4 regions of the Franconibacter pulveris genome follow, and region 4 is predicted to be linked to each of the others. Evidence: predicted binding sites of a transcription regulator. Region 4 holds the regulator's gene; each other region holds the start of a gene.
What was found. Region 4 encodes PhoB, which activates phosphate uptake and scavenging genes when phosphate is short. Its sites were predicted from a motif close to CTGTCATAAAACTGNCNNAT; they were not measured.
Positions count from the first base shown of each region.

Region 1: the regulator PhoB is predicted to act here: its motif matches at 1,716-1,735, upstream of serA (phosphoglycerate dehydrogenase).
Region 2: the regulator PhoB is predicted to act here: its motif matches at 2,159-2,178, upstream of ACU4F7_RS17245 (PhoX family protein).
Region 3: the regulator PhoB is predicted to act here: its motif matches at 2,398-2,417, upstream of nudF (ADP-ribose diphosphatase).

Region 1 covers NZ_CM165555.1:3,836,060-3,839,824, forward strand. Annotated here, with positions in the region: gene ACU4F7_RS18060 (5-formyltetrahydrofolate cyclo-ligase) at 1-276, shown strand, start outside; gene serA (phosphoglycerate dehydrogenase) at 325-1,563, opposite strand; gene rpiA (ribose-5-phosphate isomerase RpiA) at 1,836-2,495, opposite strand; gene argP (DNA-binding transcriptional regulator ArgP) at 2,661-3,554, shown strand; gene ACU4F7_RS18080 (oxidative stress defense protein) at 3,583-3,765, opposite strand, start outside.
Region 2 covers NZ_CM165555.1:3,660,159-3,663,923, reverse strand. Annotated here, with positions in the region: gene ACU4F7_RS17250 (glycoside hydrolase family 15 protein) at 1-88, shown strand, start outside; gene ACU4F7_RS17245 (PhoX family protein) at 127-2,094, opposite strand; gene ACU4F7_RS17240 (putative T6SS immunity periplasmic lipoprotein) at 2,337-2,774, shown strand; gene ACU4F7_RS17235 (GNAT family N-acetyltransferase) at 2,849-3,289, shown strand; gene ACU4F7_RS17230 (DUF4225 domain-containing protein) at 3,380-3,765, shown strand, end outside.
Region 3 covers NZ_CM165555.1:3,879,006-3,882,770, reverse strand. Annotated here, with positions in the region: gene ACU4F7_RS18295 (DUF1190 family protein) at 1-593, opposite strand, end outside; gene tolC (outer membrane channel protein TolC) at 751-2,277, opposite strand; gene nudF (ADP-ribose diphosphatase) at 2,488-3,120, shown strand; gene ACU4F7_RS18280 (DUF1249 family protein) at 3,123-3,545, shown strand; gene cpdA (3',5'-cyclic-AMP phosphodiesterase) at 3,570-3,765, shown strand, end outside.
Region 4 covers NZ_CM165555.1:1,097,160-1,100,924, forward strand. Annotated here, with positions in the region: gene sbcD (exonuclease subunit SbcD) at 1-1,005, opposite strand, end outside; gene phoB (phosphate response regulator transcription factor PhoB) at 1,204-1,893, shown strand; gene phoR (phosphate regulon sensor histidine kinase PhoR) at 1,915-3,219, shown strand; gene brnQ (branched-chain amino acid transporter carrier protein BrnQ) at 3,627-3,765, shown strand, end outside.

The sequences.
Region 1 (3,765 bases), 1.9 Mb from region 4:
CTGAAAATTTACGAGCCGCCGCTTGATGTCCGCCACGTGTTGCCGCTAAGCGAACTGGATGTGCTGGTCACGCCGCTGGTGGCTTTTGACGCTCAGGGGCAACGTCTTGGCATGGGCGGCGGCTTTTACGACCGTACATTGCAAAACTGGCGCAGCCATGAGCTGTGGCCGGTGGGTTACGCCCATGATTGCCAGCAGGTGGCCTCGCTTCCCGTTGAAGAATGGGATATCCCGCTGCCCGCCGTCGTCACGCCTGAAAAGATCTGGACGTGGTAAGCGCCCAACAAAAAGCCCGCTGAAGCGGGCTTTTTTATGGCTCTTTTATCAGTACAGCAGACGAGCGCGAATGGTGCCTGCAATCGCCTTCATGCTTTGCAGCGCTTTGTTCGCCACATCTTCTTCGGCATCAATGTCGATAACCACATAACCCATCTGCGGCGTGGTTTGCAGGAACTGCGCGGCAATGTTAATGCCCTGCTCGGCGAAGATCTGGTTGATAGCGGTCAGCACGCCAGGACGGTTTTCGTGAATATGCAGCAGGCGGCTTACCGTGCCGCCGTGCAGCGGCAGCGAAACTTCCGGGAAGTTAACGGCAGAGAGCGTCGAACCATTGTCGGAGTATTTCACCAGCTTGCCCGCGACTTCGAGACCGATGTTCTCCTGCGCTTCTTGCGTGGAGCCGCCGATGTGCGGCGTCAGAATAACGTTATCGAATTCGCACAGAGGAGAGTTGAACGGATCGCTGTTAGTGGCAGGCTCCGTCGGGAAGACATCAATCGCCGCGCCCGCGAGGTGTTTGCGCGACAGCGCGTCACAGAGCGCCGGGATATCAACCACGGTGCCGCGCGCGGCGTTGATCAGCAGCGCGCCCGGCTTCATCAACGAGAGCTGTTCGGCGCCAATCATATTTTTCGTTGAGGCGTTTTCCGGCACGTGCAGGCTGACCACATCGCTCATGTTCAGCAGATCGGAAAGATGCTGAACCTGCGTGGCGTTGCCAAGCGGCAGTTTGCTTTCTATGTCGTAGAAATAAACATGCATGCCCAGCGCTTCCGCCAGGATGCCCAACTGGGTGCCGATGTGGCCGTAGCCGATGATGCCGAGCTTTTTGCCGCGCGCTTCATAAGAGCCCGCCGCCTGTTTGCTCCAGATGCCGCGGTGCGCTTTGGCGTTCGCTTCCGGAATGCCGCGCAGCAGCAGCAGCAGCTCGCCGATCACCAGTTCCGCTACGGAACGGGTATTGGAGAACGGCGCGTTAAAGACCGGAATGCCGCGTTTCGCCGCCGCGTTCAGGTCAACCTGGTTGGTGCCGATGCAGAAGCAACCTACCGCCACCAGTTTTTCCGCTGCGGCGAAAATCTCTTCGGTCAGATGGGTACGGGATCGCAGGCCAATAAAGTGAGCGTCACGGATCGACTCTTTCAGCGCATCGCTGTCCAGCGCGCCTTTGTGGTATTCGATATTGGTATAACCCGCTGCACGCAGGCTATCGATGGCTTTCTGGTGCACGCCTTCCACCAGCAAGAATTTAATTTTGTCTTTCTCCAGTGATACTTTTGCCATTTCCCGACCCTGTCTTGTCTTATCAGATTGTGTACTGAGCAATAAGTCAGCCTTCTGCCAACATATCAAAATTTGCGGGTCCGGCAATATGAACGTTTGCGTCGGCGTCCTGAAGAAAAGTCACGCAGCGCTGAAAGGCAGAAGAAAATATTGTGTGGCAGAAATATGACGGCAGAAATGGAAAAGCGGAGACGACAAATGTGACATATGTCACCAAATTTCGCGGTTAAGATTTTTTTACCCTGGCGGGGCGCGCGGGCGCCCCGGTCAGATCATTTCACGATGGTCTTGACGCCTTCCGACGTGCCGATAAGCGCAACGTCCGCGCCGCGGTTAGCAAAAAGCCCCACGGTGACGACGCCGGGAATCGCGTTAATCGCATTTTCCAGCGCAATGGGTTCCATGATGGAAAGGCCGTGGACATCCAGAATGACGTTGCCGTTATCGGTCACTACGCCCTGGCGGTATTCCGGACGGCCGCCCAGCTTCACCAGCTGACGGGCTACTGCGCTTCGCGCCATCGGAATAACCTCAACCGGCAGCGGGAAGTTGCCGAGGATATCGACCTGCTTTGACGCATCGGCGATGCAGATGAACTTTTCCGCCACCGAGGCGATGATTTTTTCACGCGTCAGCGCCGCGCCGCCGCCTTTAATCATTTGCATCTGGCCGTTTATCTCATCCGCGCCGTCGACATAAATGCCGAGCGAATCCACCTCGTTGAGATCGTAAACGTGAATGCCGAGACTTTTCAGTTTGGCGGTGGAAGCGTCCGAGCTTGATACCGCGCCATCAATCTGATTTTTGATGGTGCCGAGCGCGTCGATAAAATGCGCCGCCGTGGAGCCGGTGCCCACGCCGACAATCGTTCCCGGCTGCACATACTGAAGCGCGGCCCAGCCCACTGCTTTTTTCAGTTCATCCTGCGTCATGATCTTTTGCCTGTGTGTGAAAACTGTGGCGCATTATAGAACAGGCTCGCTGAAAAAGACTCCTTCCGTCAGGCATACTGCTCCGATGATTGCGGTTTCTGCCTGTGCCTGGCAAAAATTTATGTCATAGTGCGAAACATTACGATTCAGGAGCATGCCAAAAAGATGAAACGCCCGGACTACAGGACACTACAGGCGCTGGATGCGGTCATTCGTGAACGCGGGTTTGAGCGCGCCGCGCAAAAGCTGTGTATCACCCAGTCCGCCGTGTCGCAACGCATCAAGCAACTGGAAAACATGTTTGGCCAGCCTTTGCTGGTTCGCACCGTGCCGCCGCGCCCTACCGAACAGGGCCAGAAGCTGCTGGCGTTGCTGCGTCAGGTGGAGTTGCTGGAGGATGAATGGCTCGGCGACGAACAGACGGGCGCGACTCCGCTTCTGCTGTCGCTGGCGGTCAACGCCGACAGTCTGGCTACCTGGCTGCTGCCTGCGCTTGCGCCGGTACTGGTCGATTCCCCTATTCGTCTTAACCTGCAAGTGGAGGATGAAACCCGCACGCAGGAGCGTTTACGCCGGGGCGAAGTGGTGGGCGCGGTAAGTATCCAGCCGCAGGCGCTGCCAAGCTGTCTCGTGGATAAGCTCGGCGCGCTCGACTACCTGTTTGTCGCCTCGAAGGCGTTTGCCGAACGCTACTTTCCCAACGGCGTCACCCGCGCTTCGCTGTTAAAAGCGCCTGCGGTGGCGTTCGACCATCTCGACGATATGCATCAGGCCTTCCTGCAGCAAAACTTCGACCTGCCGCCGGGCAGCGTGCCATGCCATATCGTCAACTCATCGGAAGCCTTTGTACAGCTCGCCCGCCAGGGCACCACCTGCTGCATGATCCCGCATTTGCAGATTGAAAAAGAGCTGCAAAGCGGCGAGCTAATCGACCTCACGCCAGGCCTTTGCCAGCGCCGGATGCTTTACTGGCACCGCTTTGCGCCGGAAAGCCGCATGATGCGCAACGTCACCGACGCGCTGCTGGAATATGGTCATAAGGTATTAAGACAGGAATAAAAAAACCCGCCGGCTGGCGGGTTTTTCTTTACTTCGCGGTAGCGCCGTTCGCGGCTGGCGCGGCGTTCTGCCCCGGCGCGCTATTAAGCGAAGCTGGAGCGGATTCGCGCTGCGCCTGCTCCGGCTGCAGTTCAAACACCACGTCGACCTGATCGTCAAACTGAATGGTCTGCTGATCGTAAGTATCCTGAGCGCTCACCGGCGCGGCGGC
Region 2 (3,765 bases), 2.1 Mb from region 4:
CGGCAACATGCCGCTTGGGCTGAGCCACCTGGCGTTTATCTGCGCGGCCAATGCGCTTTCAGAGAACAACCCCGGCCACCGCGTATAAAAAAAGAGGCCCGCGGGCCTCTATTTTGTCAGGGGGCGTCAGGTGCCGATGATGCCGCCGTCGGCTTTGGTGATGACCACGGTTGAGGAGCGCGGGCGGCCCGTCTTATCGCCATCCGGCCAGCTGGAGACCGCCGTTGGGTTCGCCGGGTCGGTGAGATCGTCGCCGCCTTCGCCCGGGTGCTGGATATTGATAAACAGCGTGCGGTTATCCGGCGTAAAGGCGATGCCGGTGATTTCGCAGCCGCGTGGGCCGGTCAGGAAACGGCGGTACTCGTTGGTGCCGGGAATGGTCGCCACCATCTGGTTGTTGCCCATCCCTTCGTACGCTTTTTTGTTGATGGTGCTGGAGGAGACGTCGGTCTGGATCCAGAGCACGCCGCGCGGGTCGAAGGAGAGGCCGTCAGGGCTGCCGAACGCCGCGCCTTTCATCGAGCCTTTCGCTTTTTCGTCCTCGCCGTCGGTGCGGCCCGCCATCACCAGGATGTCCCACCTAAAGCGCGGCGCGGCCGGGTCGCTGTTCTCTTCTACCCAGTGCATGATGTGGCCGAAGACGTTGTTGGCGCGCGGGTTGGCGGCATCGACCGGCGCTTTGCCCTCTTTGCCGCGGTCGCTGTTGTTGGTCAGCGTGCAGTAGACGCTGCCGGCGGCGTGCGGGTCCACGGCTATCCACTCCGGGCGGTCCATCTTCGTGGCGCCCACCACGTCCGCCGCCATGCGGGTTTTGATAAGCAGGTCGCCCTGGTTGGCGAAGCCGTTGCTGCTGTCGAGGCCGCCCTCGCCGTGCACCAGCGGCAGCCATACGCCGCTGCCGTCGTCGTTAAACTTCGCCACGTACAGCGTGCCGGACTCCAGCAGCGACAGGTTTGCGTCGCGGTTCGCCGGGTCATATTTTTTGTCCGACACGAACTTATAGATGTATTCGAACTTCTGGTCGTCGCCCATATAGACCACCACGCGGTTATCCGGCGCGATGGTTACTGCCGCGCCTTCATGCTTGATGCGGCCCAGCGCGGTGTGCTTGCGCGGCGTGGAGTTCGGGTTATACGGGTCTATCTCCACTACCCAGCCGAAGCGGTTCGGCTCGTTCGGCGTTTTGTCGACGCTGAAGCGCTCATCCACTTCGTTCCAGCGGTATGAGTCGTCGCTGTCGCTGATGCCGTAGCGTTTTTCCAGCGCGTTCATCTCGCCTTTTTTCACAAAAATATCGGACCAGTTCTCCTCACAGGTGAGGTAGGTGCCCCACGGCGTGTGGCCGTTGGCGCAGTTCTGCATGGTGCCGAGCACCACTTCGCCTTTGCTGTCGGCGGCGGTTTTCATCAGGTCGTTGTGGCGGGCCGGGCCGCTTAGCTGCATCGGGGTGTTGACGGTAATACGGCGGGCGAACGAGGAGGGGCGCACCACTTCCCACTGCTGGCCGTTTTTCTTCACTTCGATAACCGACACGCCCATGGCGTTCTGGCCTTTGCGCGCTTTGTCGGCGCTCCAGTTCGCCACGCCGTCTTTGAACAGCATGCCGTTGTCGATGTATTCATGGTTCATCGCCAGCAGGCCGTGTTCGGCGCTTTCACCGCCCTGCGGCAGGCTGAACCACGCCATGCCGTCGTGATGCATGCCCGCCTGCGCGGCCTGCTCCTCGGTGGTGTTGCTGCCATCTTTTTTAAACGCAGGCAGGTTGCCTTTAAGGCCCACCGCGTCGCCCCAGCGGTAGAACGGACGCGCAATGTACCCTTCTGGGACGATAACGGTGTCTTCTGAAGAGACCGGGATGCTGGTAAAGCCCAGCGATACCGCTTTCGCGAGTTTTGACGGGCTGGCGCCGCTGGCGGCCAGGGCGTTTTCAGACTTCAGCAACAGAGGGAAGGAGACGGCGGCGCCCGCCACCACGCCGAGCTGTAAAAAGCGGCGGCGGGAAAGAAAGGCGTCGGCAACGTCCGAGAACACCGGGTTGCTGCTGCGGTTGCTGATCTCTTCACTGTGTTCTTTTTTGATTAATGGTCTGCTCATAGTGGCTTCCTGTCATGTGCTGCCAGAGGGGCATTCGAAGAACGCAAGCCAGTGTAGGGATGGATTGTTACACTTTTATAACAAGTGGGGCTGCGAAGCAGAGGATGAACTGAGAGCAGCATCACCTGTGAAAACATTATGAAGACAGAAAAATAAGGGGTATAAAGACAGACGTGAATTTTGACATTATTTAATGCGATATGATCGTTAAAGGAACAGTGAATTATTTAAGGGAGCAGAGAATGACAGGCAGTAAATTATTCCGTAACGCGTTAATGTTTATATTACCTTTTGCGCTTACCGGTTGCCCTGGTTACGGCGATATTATGGTGCCTTCTGAATCGACCAGCGTGAGTATGAAAGGTGAAGAGGTATGTTTCTTTGTAGCGAACCCAAAAAATTATCAACCTGTTTTTATCGCTATTAACCCAAGAGAAACGCCGATGAAAGAGCGGGTTTTTTTTAGTGATAAGCCTCCGCTAAAAGTCACAGATGGCCAGTTATGTGTGCCTCCCTCTTTTTATAAGTTCGAGAACGGCAGGCAGTATATTGCGGATTATGTCCTGTCGCCGAATGGGCTGGATGGAGGGGACAAGTTTACCAATCGCAGCGTGACGGTAGGTTTCGAAATTGCCAATGGTCGCGCGTATTTCATCAAGTTAAATAATGATGAATATTAACTGCCAGAATCAGGGGTGCCTTATTCTGGCGTTAATGCTTAGAATTGTCTTTTTCAGCGCCACGGATGAAGATCATGCCAGTCACTATTAGCCACGCCACGCTTGATGAGATTGTTAGCCTCTATCATCGCATCCCGGAATTCACATTGCCCGTAGATAACGCGGCGCTGCAACAGCGCATTGGTGCTTCTGCTGCCTGCGCGCTGATTGCTTATGTTGGCGAAAAACCAGCAGGTTTTAAGCTCGGCTATGCACTGGATAAAGACACTTTCTATAGCTGGCTTGGCGGTGTGCTGCCGAAGTACAGACGAGACGGGGTCGCGCAGGCATTGCTGGAAGCACAGGAAAAGTGGGCAAAAGAGAAAGGTTATAAAAGCATATCGGTAAAGACGCGCAATAGTTTCCCGGCCATGCTGATGATGCTGGTAAAAAATGGGTATCAGGTGATTGAGCTGGAGAAGAAAGGCGAGGTGGTGGATTACCGGTTGGTGTTGAGGAAAACACTCTTACTATAAGTAAGGTATGAAGGCGTTAATGTCATTCTTATAGTACGTTTAAGTTATAATTAGAAAATATCAAGTTTATATTTTAAGGAGAGAAAGATAATGGATATATATCTTAATCAGTACAGGTTTACTAGTTATTACCTTGCTATGGCGCAGATCGATGCTAATTCTCTCTGGAATATTGCTACGCAAGTAGCAGGCACTCACCTGAAAGATGGGCTCACACGGATCCGATTCCTTGATGAAACTAAGGCTTTTATCAACGCGCAGTTGAACGGAATAAAGCAAGCTAAGGATGATAACGTTTGTAATAAATGCATTAAAAACCTCAAAGCCGAGCGCGAAAATCTCCAGATACAAGACAGAATGCTCAGGACGGGGGAGGCTTATGTAGTTGCTGCGGTCAAATTATATGAAAAAAATGAAAAAATAGTGGGTTATGTCATTAGTGGGATAGGAGTGATTGTTGGTGGTTTGCAGATAGC
Region 3 (3,765 bases), 1.9 Mb from region 4:
GTGACGGTGGTTGTGGTAGCCGGTTTCGGCGTCATTGCGGTTTTAGGAACCGTTGCGGTGCGGCCCGGCTGCGCGGCGCCGTAGCTCTTGCCGCTGGCGTCAGTGTACTGGCCGTAAGCAGGGCTTGCCGGGTTGCGCGAACTGAAGAGCGGCTGTTGCGCGAAGCCCATGCCGCCGCCCATCAGGCGGCCCATCATGTAGCCTGCCATCAGCGGCATCCAGAAGCTGCCGCTGCTTTGCGCCTGCGCCTGGTTTTCCGTCGAGCCGCTGCCCGCGGCCCCTGCCTGAGCGGGCGTCTGCTGGCACTGGCCTTCGCCAAACTCCGCCACGCAATCTTCGCGGGTGGCGTATTTCGGCGCGGTGCGTTCGGCTTCCTTCAGCGCATTGTTGTAGGCGGCGGTACACTCGGCGCTTTTGCCTGGGTTCGCCTGCGAGCAGTCATCCGCGTTTTGGAACATCTGCACGGTTTCATCGCTTTTCTCGCAACCGGCAAGCATGAAGACCGCCGTGACCGCGAAGGCCACAGGGGTGAGATGACGAGCGTTCCAGCTTTTGCGGAACATGGCGTGATTTATCTGTTTTGTCCGTTTCATTATTTTCTTCCTGGCCCCAAAGATATTGCACAGTTATGGTGCTCAGGATAGTGGATGAGTGGTTGAAATTAAAGCAGAGGGCCGCGAGGGCAGGGGATCTTTACGTTGCCTTACGTAAAGGCGTGATGCGCCAGCGCGCACCACGCCTGAAGCGCGATTACTGACGGAACGGGTTGGCGCCAGAGCTGCGGGATGATGCGGCTGGCTGCACCGAAGCGGCAGGCTGCGCTGCCGGCATCGCGGCATCGTTACCGTTAGCGGCGGCATTAGCGTTAGCCGTGAAGCTATCTACGGCCGCGTCCTGTTGCGGATTCTCCGGCGCTACGCTTTCCGGCGACGTCGGGATTGGCTTGCCAAGCGTCGTGTTCAGCGCAACCAGATCCTGCTCGTTCAGCGTACCGAGCGCAGCTTTAATATTAAGCTGGTTAATCAGGTAGTTATAACGCGCGCTGGAAAGCTGCTGTTTCGCGTTATAGAGCGTGGTGGTGGCATCCAGCACGTCGACGATGGTGCGCGTACCCACAGCGTAACCCGCTTCAGAGGCATCCAGAGAGCTTTGCGCGGAAACCACGGCCTGCTCGTAAGCTCTAATGCTGCTGATGGAGGCGTTGACGTTGTTCCAGGAGGAACGCACGGTCTGGATCACGCTGCGGTGCGCGCTTTCTAACTGCTCGCTGGCGCTCACGAAGTTATACTGCGCTTGCTTGACCTGCGAGGTGACCGAGCCGCCGCTGTAGATAGGCAGATTGAAGCTCAGCCCTACCGAGTTCTGGCCGATATTGCGATCTGCGTAACTTGAGCTGCTGAGGCTATTGCCGCGTGTCGCGCTGCCGCTGTAAGAGGTGTCGGAAATGCTGCTGGAGGCGGTTAAGCCCAGCGTCGGCAGGTGGCCGGTTTCCGCATAGCGAATCTGCTCACGCGCCAAATCCTGGCTCAGACGCGCCTGCAGTAAGGACAGGTTGCGGTTTTCCGCTTCCTTCAGCAGCGCATTGACGTTGTCTGGCTTGTTAGTTTTAAAGCTGTCGATGTTCAGCGATGCGAGCTGCGGATAGTAGTTGCCGCTCACCTGGCGCAGCTGTTCTACTGCGTTATCAAGGTTGTTGCGCGCGGTGACTTCGTTCGCCAGCACGGTGTCGTACTGTGAACGGGCGTTCTGCACGTCGGTGATGGCCACCAGGCCTACGTTAAAGCGCTGGGTGGTCTGATCCAACTGGCGGTAGACCGCCTGTTTTTGCGCTTCCGTGTAAGAAAGGGCGTCAATGGCGCTCAGTACGTTAAAATAGGCGGTAGCGGTATTGAGGATCAGCGTCTGCTGGTCCGTCTGATAAGTGACGTCCTGAACGCCGGCGGTTTTTTCCTGCAGCGTCAGCGCGCGCCATCTCGACATATCGAAAATGGTCTGGGTCAGCTGCAATGAGCCGCTGGTAACATTGGAGTTAACGCCGTCGTTGTCGCGAAAACCGTTATTGTAGGTGTAATCGGCGCCAAGACCTAACTGCGGCAGCAAGGGGCTGCGTGCTTCGTTAATTTTTTCGAATGCGGCGTCACGGTTAGCAGCGGATCGACGTAAATCCGGGTTACTTAAACGTGCCTGCTGATAAACCTGCAACAGGTTCTCTGCCTGGCTCATGGCGCTGAAACCCGTCAGGCTCAGACCGATAAGGATGGGGAGCAGTTTCTTCATTTGCATTCCTTGTTGTGAAGCAAAAATATTGTTAGCGCTGACAGAAGTCGAAAAATGATCGCCGATTCTAACAGAGTCAGCCCGCCGTGCGGCTTGGCGTAACGTGCCATCTGCCTTTAAATTTCATCAATCTATCACATACCCGTACAGGCAGCAGGTAAACTGGCTTGAAATTACCAGATTCGCCACTATAAAGGAGTGGAAAACGTCATGAGTAAACCCACCAAATCAGCCGTTACGTTCGCCAAAAACGATGTAGAAATTATTGCACGAGAAACGCTCTATCGCGGCTTTTTTTCACTTGATCTTTACCGCTTCCGCCATCGCCTTTTCAACGGCGAAATGAGTGGCGAAATTAAACGTGAAATTTTTGAGCGCGGCCATGCCGCAGTCCTGCTACCCTTTGACCCGGTGCGCGACGAGGTGGTGTTGATCGAACAGATCCGCATCGCCGCGTATGATACAAGCGAAACTCCGTGGCTGCTGGAGCTGGTGGCTGGCATGATAGAGCCTGGCGAAAGCGTCGAAGAGGTAGCTCGCCGCGAAGCGGTGGAAGAGGCGGGGCTCTCCGTTGGTCGGTTGAAAAAATTCATGAGTTATCTGGCAAGCCCCGGGGGCACCAGCGAGCGCCTTTCCTTACTGGTAGGCGAAGTGGACGCCACGACCGCGAAAGGGATTCACGGTCTGGCTGATGAAAACGAAGATATTCGGGTTCATGTGGTAAGTCGGGAGCAGGCATACCTTTGGGTTGAAGAGGGGAAAATCGATAACGCAGCCTCGGTCATCGCTTTGCAATGGCTGCAATTACATCATGAAGCATTGAGACAAGAGTGGAACACCTGAAAATGAAGCGCTATACGCCTGACTTTCCTGAAATGATGCGCCTGTGCGAAACCAACTTCGCTCAGTTGCGCCGCCTGCTGCCTCGCAACGACGCGGTGGGCGAAACCGTGAGCTATCAGGTCAATAGCGCGCAATACCGATTAACTATCCTGGAATCTACCCGTTACACTACCCTCGTGGAAATCGAGCAAACGGCGCCGAAGGTAAGCTACTGGAGCCTGCCTTCCATGTCCGTGCGTCTTTATCATGACGCCATGGTGGCGGAAGTGTGTTCAAGCCAGCAGATATTTCGTTTTAAAGCGCGTTATGATTATCCGAATAAAAAGTTGCATCAGCGCGATGAAAAGCATCAAATTAACCAGTTTCTTGCTGACTGGTTGCGCTATTGTTTAGCGCATGGAGCGATGGCGATTCCGGTTTGTTAGCGTCGTGAAACCTAAGGACACCATTTGGAAAGCCTGTTAAACCTTCCTGTTGCTGGTGGGGCCAGCGTCAGGATCTTACAAATAACCGATACCCACCTGTTCGCCGGAAAAGACGAAACGCTGCTCGGCATTAAAACCTGGGAGAGCTATCAGGCGGTACTGGCGGCTATCCATGAACAGCAGCGTCAATGCGACCTTATCGTCGCGACCGGCGACCTGG
Region 4 (3,765 bases):
CAGGTCTTCGGTGAGCTGGGTTATCTGGCGCTGCATGTCGTGCAGGAACTGTTCGGTAGCGATTTCAATATCAAGCCACACTTTCGGCCCGGCGGGCGCGTCGCGCCACTGGGTCAGCGCCTGGGCAATCTCCTCGAGCGTGCCTTTTACCACCGCGAGCGGCTGGCTTACCGGCACCGGCAGCGCGGTCACGTCACGCAGCTTGCCCTCCGCGAACTCCACCAGAAAGACGCTTTTTTCTTTACCTGTTTCATCAAAGCTCAGGGCGATGGGCGAGCCGCTGTAGCGAATATGGTCGCTTGCCGCCACTTTCTGGGCGCGGTGAATGTGGCCGAGCGCGATGTAATCCGCCGCCGGGAAGAGGTGAGCGGGAAAAGCGTCCAGCGTGCCGATGTAGATATCGCGCACCGCGTCGCTTTTGGTCACGCCCACCGTGGTGAGGTGGCCGGTGGCGATGATGGGCAGCGCTTGTTCGCCGCGCAGGGCGCAGGCGGCGTTGTAGCACTGTTCGTAATGCTGCGTGATAGCCTCCAGCAGCTGCTGCTGTTTTTCACTGCCGGACTGGCCGCCGCGGCTGCGCAGGATATCGCGCGGGCGCAGAAACGGAATAGGGCAGAGCACCGCGCCGGGCGCGCCGTCGCGACGGTTGAGGACAATCGCCTGGCTTGCCGGATCCTGCTGGGCGCTGGCGATCACGCGGGTGTTAAGGCAGGCGAGCAACTCGCGGGATTCATTTAACGTCGCCACCGAGTCATGGTTTCCCGCCAGCACAATCAGCTGACACTGCGTGGCCTGCAGCTTCACCACGAAGCGGTTATAAAGCTCGCGCGCGTAGCTTGGCGGCGAGCCGGTGTCGAAAATATCCCCCGCCACGATGATGGCGTCTGCCTGATGTTCCACCGCGGCCTCCAGCAGCCAGTCGAGAAAGGCCTGATGCTCGGCGGCGCGGCTTTTGGTATAAAAATTCTGACCAAGATGCCAGTCGGAAGTGTGGAGGATGCGCATAGATTTCCCTGTGGCGAAAAAGCGAGAGGGTGATTATAAACAAGCAGGCGGGCTGGTGTCCTGAACGGCTTGCCGGACGGGTGTCATAAATGCCGCAGAGGGAGTCATCAGACGGTCATCTTTTCATAAATCTGTCATAAATCTGACGCATAATGGCGCCGCATTGGATAATGTTGACTTTATATTACAGGGCTAATTATGGCGAGACGTATTCTGGTCGTAGAAGATGAAGCACCGATTCGTGAAATGGTCTGTTTTGTGCTCGAGCAAAACGGCTTCCAGCCCGTTGAAGCTGAAGATTATGACAGTGCGGTAAACCAGCTCAACGAGCCCTGGCCCGATCTGGTCCTGCTCGACTGGATGCTGCCCGGCGGTTCGGGCATTCAGTTTATCAAGCACCTCAAGCGCGAAGCGATGACCCGCGATATCCCGGTGATGATGCTGACCGCGCGCGGTGAAGAAGAGGACCGCGTACGCGGGCTGGAGACCGGCGCGGACGACTACATCACCAAGCCGTTCTCGCCAAAAGAGCTGGTGGCGCGCATCAAAGCCGTTATGCGCCGCATCTCGCCTATGGCGGTGGAAGAGGTTATCGAGATGCAGGGCCTGAGCCTGGACCCGACCTCTCACCGCGTCATGACCGGCGAAAATCCGCTGGACATGGGGCCGACCGAATTTAAGCTATTACACTTCTTTATGACGCACCCGGAGCGTGTTTACAGCCGCGAGCAGCTGCTGAATCATGTCTGGGGTACCAATGTGTATGTCGAAGATCGTACGGTGGATGTGCATATCCGCCGCCTGCGCAAGGCGCTGGAGCACAGCGGGCATGACAGAATGGTGCAGACGGTGCGCGGTACGGGGTATCGTTTCTCAACCCGTTTTTAACTCATAACCTGGAGTGTGACCGTGCTCGAACGGCTGTCATGGAAAAGGCTGGCTCTGGAGCTGGTGTTGTGTTGTCTCCCGGCGCTGATCCTCGGGGCGTTTTTCGGCCATGTGGCCTGGTTTTTACTGGCGGCGGTGACCGGGCTGCTTATCTGGCATTACTGGAACCTGCTGCGCCTCTCCTGGTGGTTATGGGTCGATCGCAGCATGACGCCGCCGCCGGGAAGAGGAAGTTGGGAGCCGCTGCTGTACGGGCTGCACCAGATGCAGTTGCGCAATAAAAAGCGCCGCCGGGAGCTGGGCAATCTTATCAAGCGCTTTCGCAGCGGCGCCGAGTCGCTGCCCGATGCGGTGATCCTGACCACTGAAGAGGGCACTATCTTCTGGTGCAACGGCCTGGCGCAGCAGCTCCTTAACCTGCGCTGGCCGGACGACAACGGCCAGAATATCCTCAACCTGCTGCGCTACCCGGAGTTCACCCGCTACCTGCGCGAAAAAAACTTCACTCGTCCGCTTAACCTGGTGCTGAACAACGGTCGCCATCTTGAGTTTCGCGTGATGCCCTACAGCGAACAGCAGTGGCTGATGGTGGCACGCGACGTGACGCAGATGCACCAGCTCGAAGGCGCGCGGCGTAACTTCTTCGCTAACGTCAGCCATGAATTGCGCACGCCGTTGACGGTATTGCAGGGCTACCTGGAGATGATGCAGGAGCAGACGCTGGAAGGGCCGCTGCGGGACAAAGCGCTGCATACCATGCGCGAGCAAACGTCCCGTATGGAAGGGCTGGTGAAACAGCTGCTGACGCTGTCAAAAATTGAAGCGTCGCCCACGCTGCAGTTGAATGAAAAAATCGACGTGCCGATGATGCTGCGCGTGGTGGAGCGCGAGGCGGCAACCCTCAGCCAGCAGCGGCATGCGCTGACTTTCGATGTTGACGCCACGCTTAAGGTGCTGGGCAATGAAGAACAACTGCGCAGCGCGATGTCGAACCTGGTCTATAACGCCGTGAACCATACGCCGGAAGGCACGCATATTACCGTGCGCTGGCAGCGTGCGCCGCACGGCGCGCTGTTTAGCGTGGAGGATGACGGGCCGGGCATCGCGGCGGAGCATATTCCGCGTCTGACGGAGCGTTTCTACCGCGTTGATAAGGCTCGGTCGCGCCAGACAGGCGGCAGCGGTCTTGGGCTTGCGATAGTCAAGCACGCCATCAGCCACCACGACGCGCGGCTTGAAATCGACAGCGCGCCCGGCAAAGGCGCCCGTTTTTCCTTTCTGTTGCCCGAAAGGCTGATTGCCAAAGAGAAAGCGCTCGCTGAGTAATTTCCTTCGTACTGTAAACGCCGCTTGCCAAAGGCCAGCCTGACTGGCCTTTTTTCCTTCCATTACGTTTTCTTATACCGCATTTACTCTGTTGATTATTTTTTGTTCGCACGAAAAGGTGGTGCTATTTTTATATCTTAGCGTTTCCCACTGCGTGTAATGACTCATGCAGAATAATGGTCTGGTTTTGCGATCCCGTATTGCCTTCAAACGTTATAAGCGTTTAAATTGCGCCCCTGCCGTTGGCAGACCGACTGAATTTGCGTGGTTAATCGAAAAACAATTCTTCGCCAACGCAATCGGGAAGCATATCCCGCTGTCTTTTGTCTGAAATGGCCGCGTTTCGTCATGCGGCGAACGTAATAATTTCAACGATTTCAACACCACATCCACAGGCAGTAAATCTTATGACCCACAAGTTAACAACGCGCGACATTATCGCTCTGGGCTTTATGACCTTTGCGTTATTCGTTGGCGCGGGCAATATCATTTTCCCTCCCATGGTGGGGTTGCAGGCGGGTGAACACGTCTGGACCGCCGCGCTGG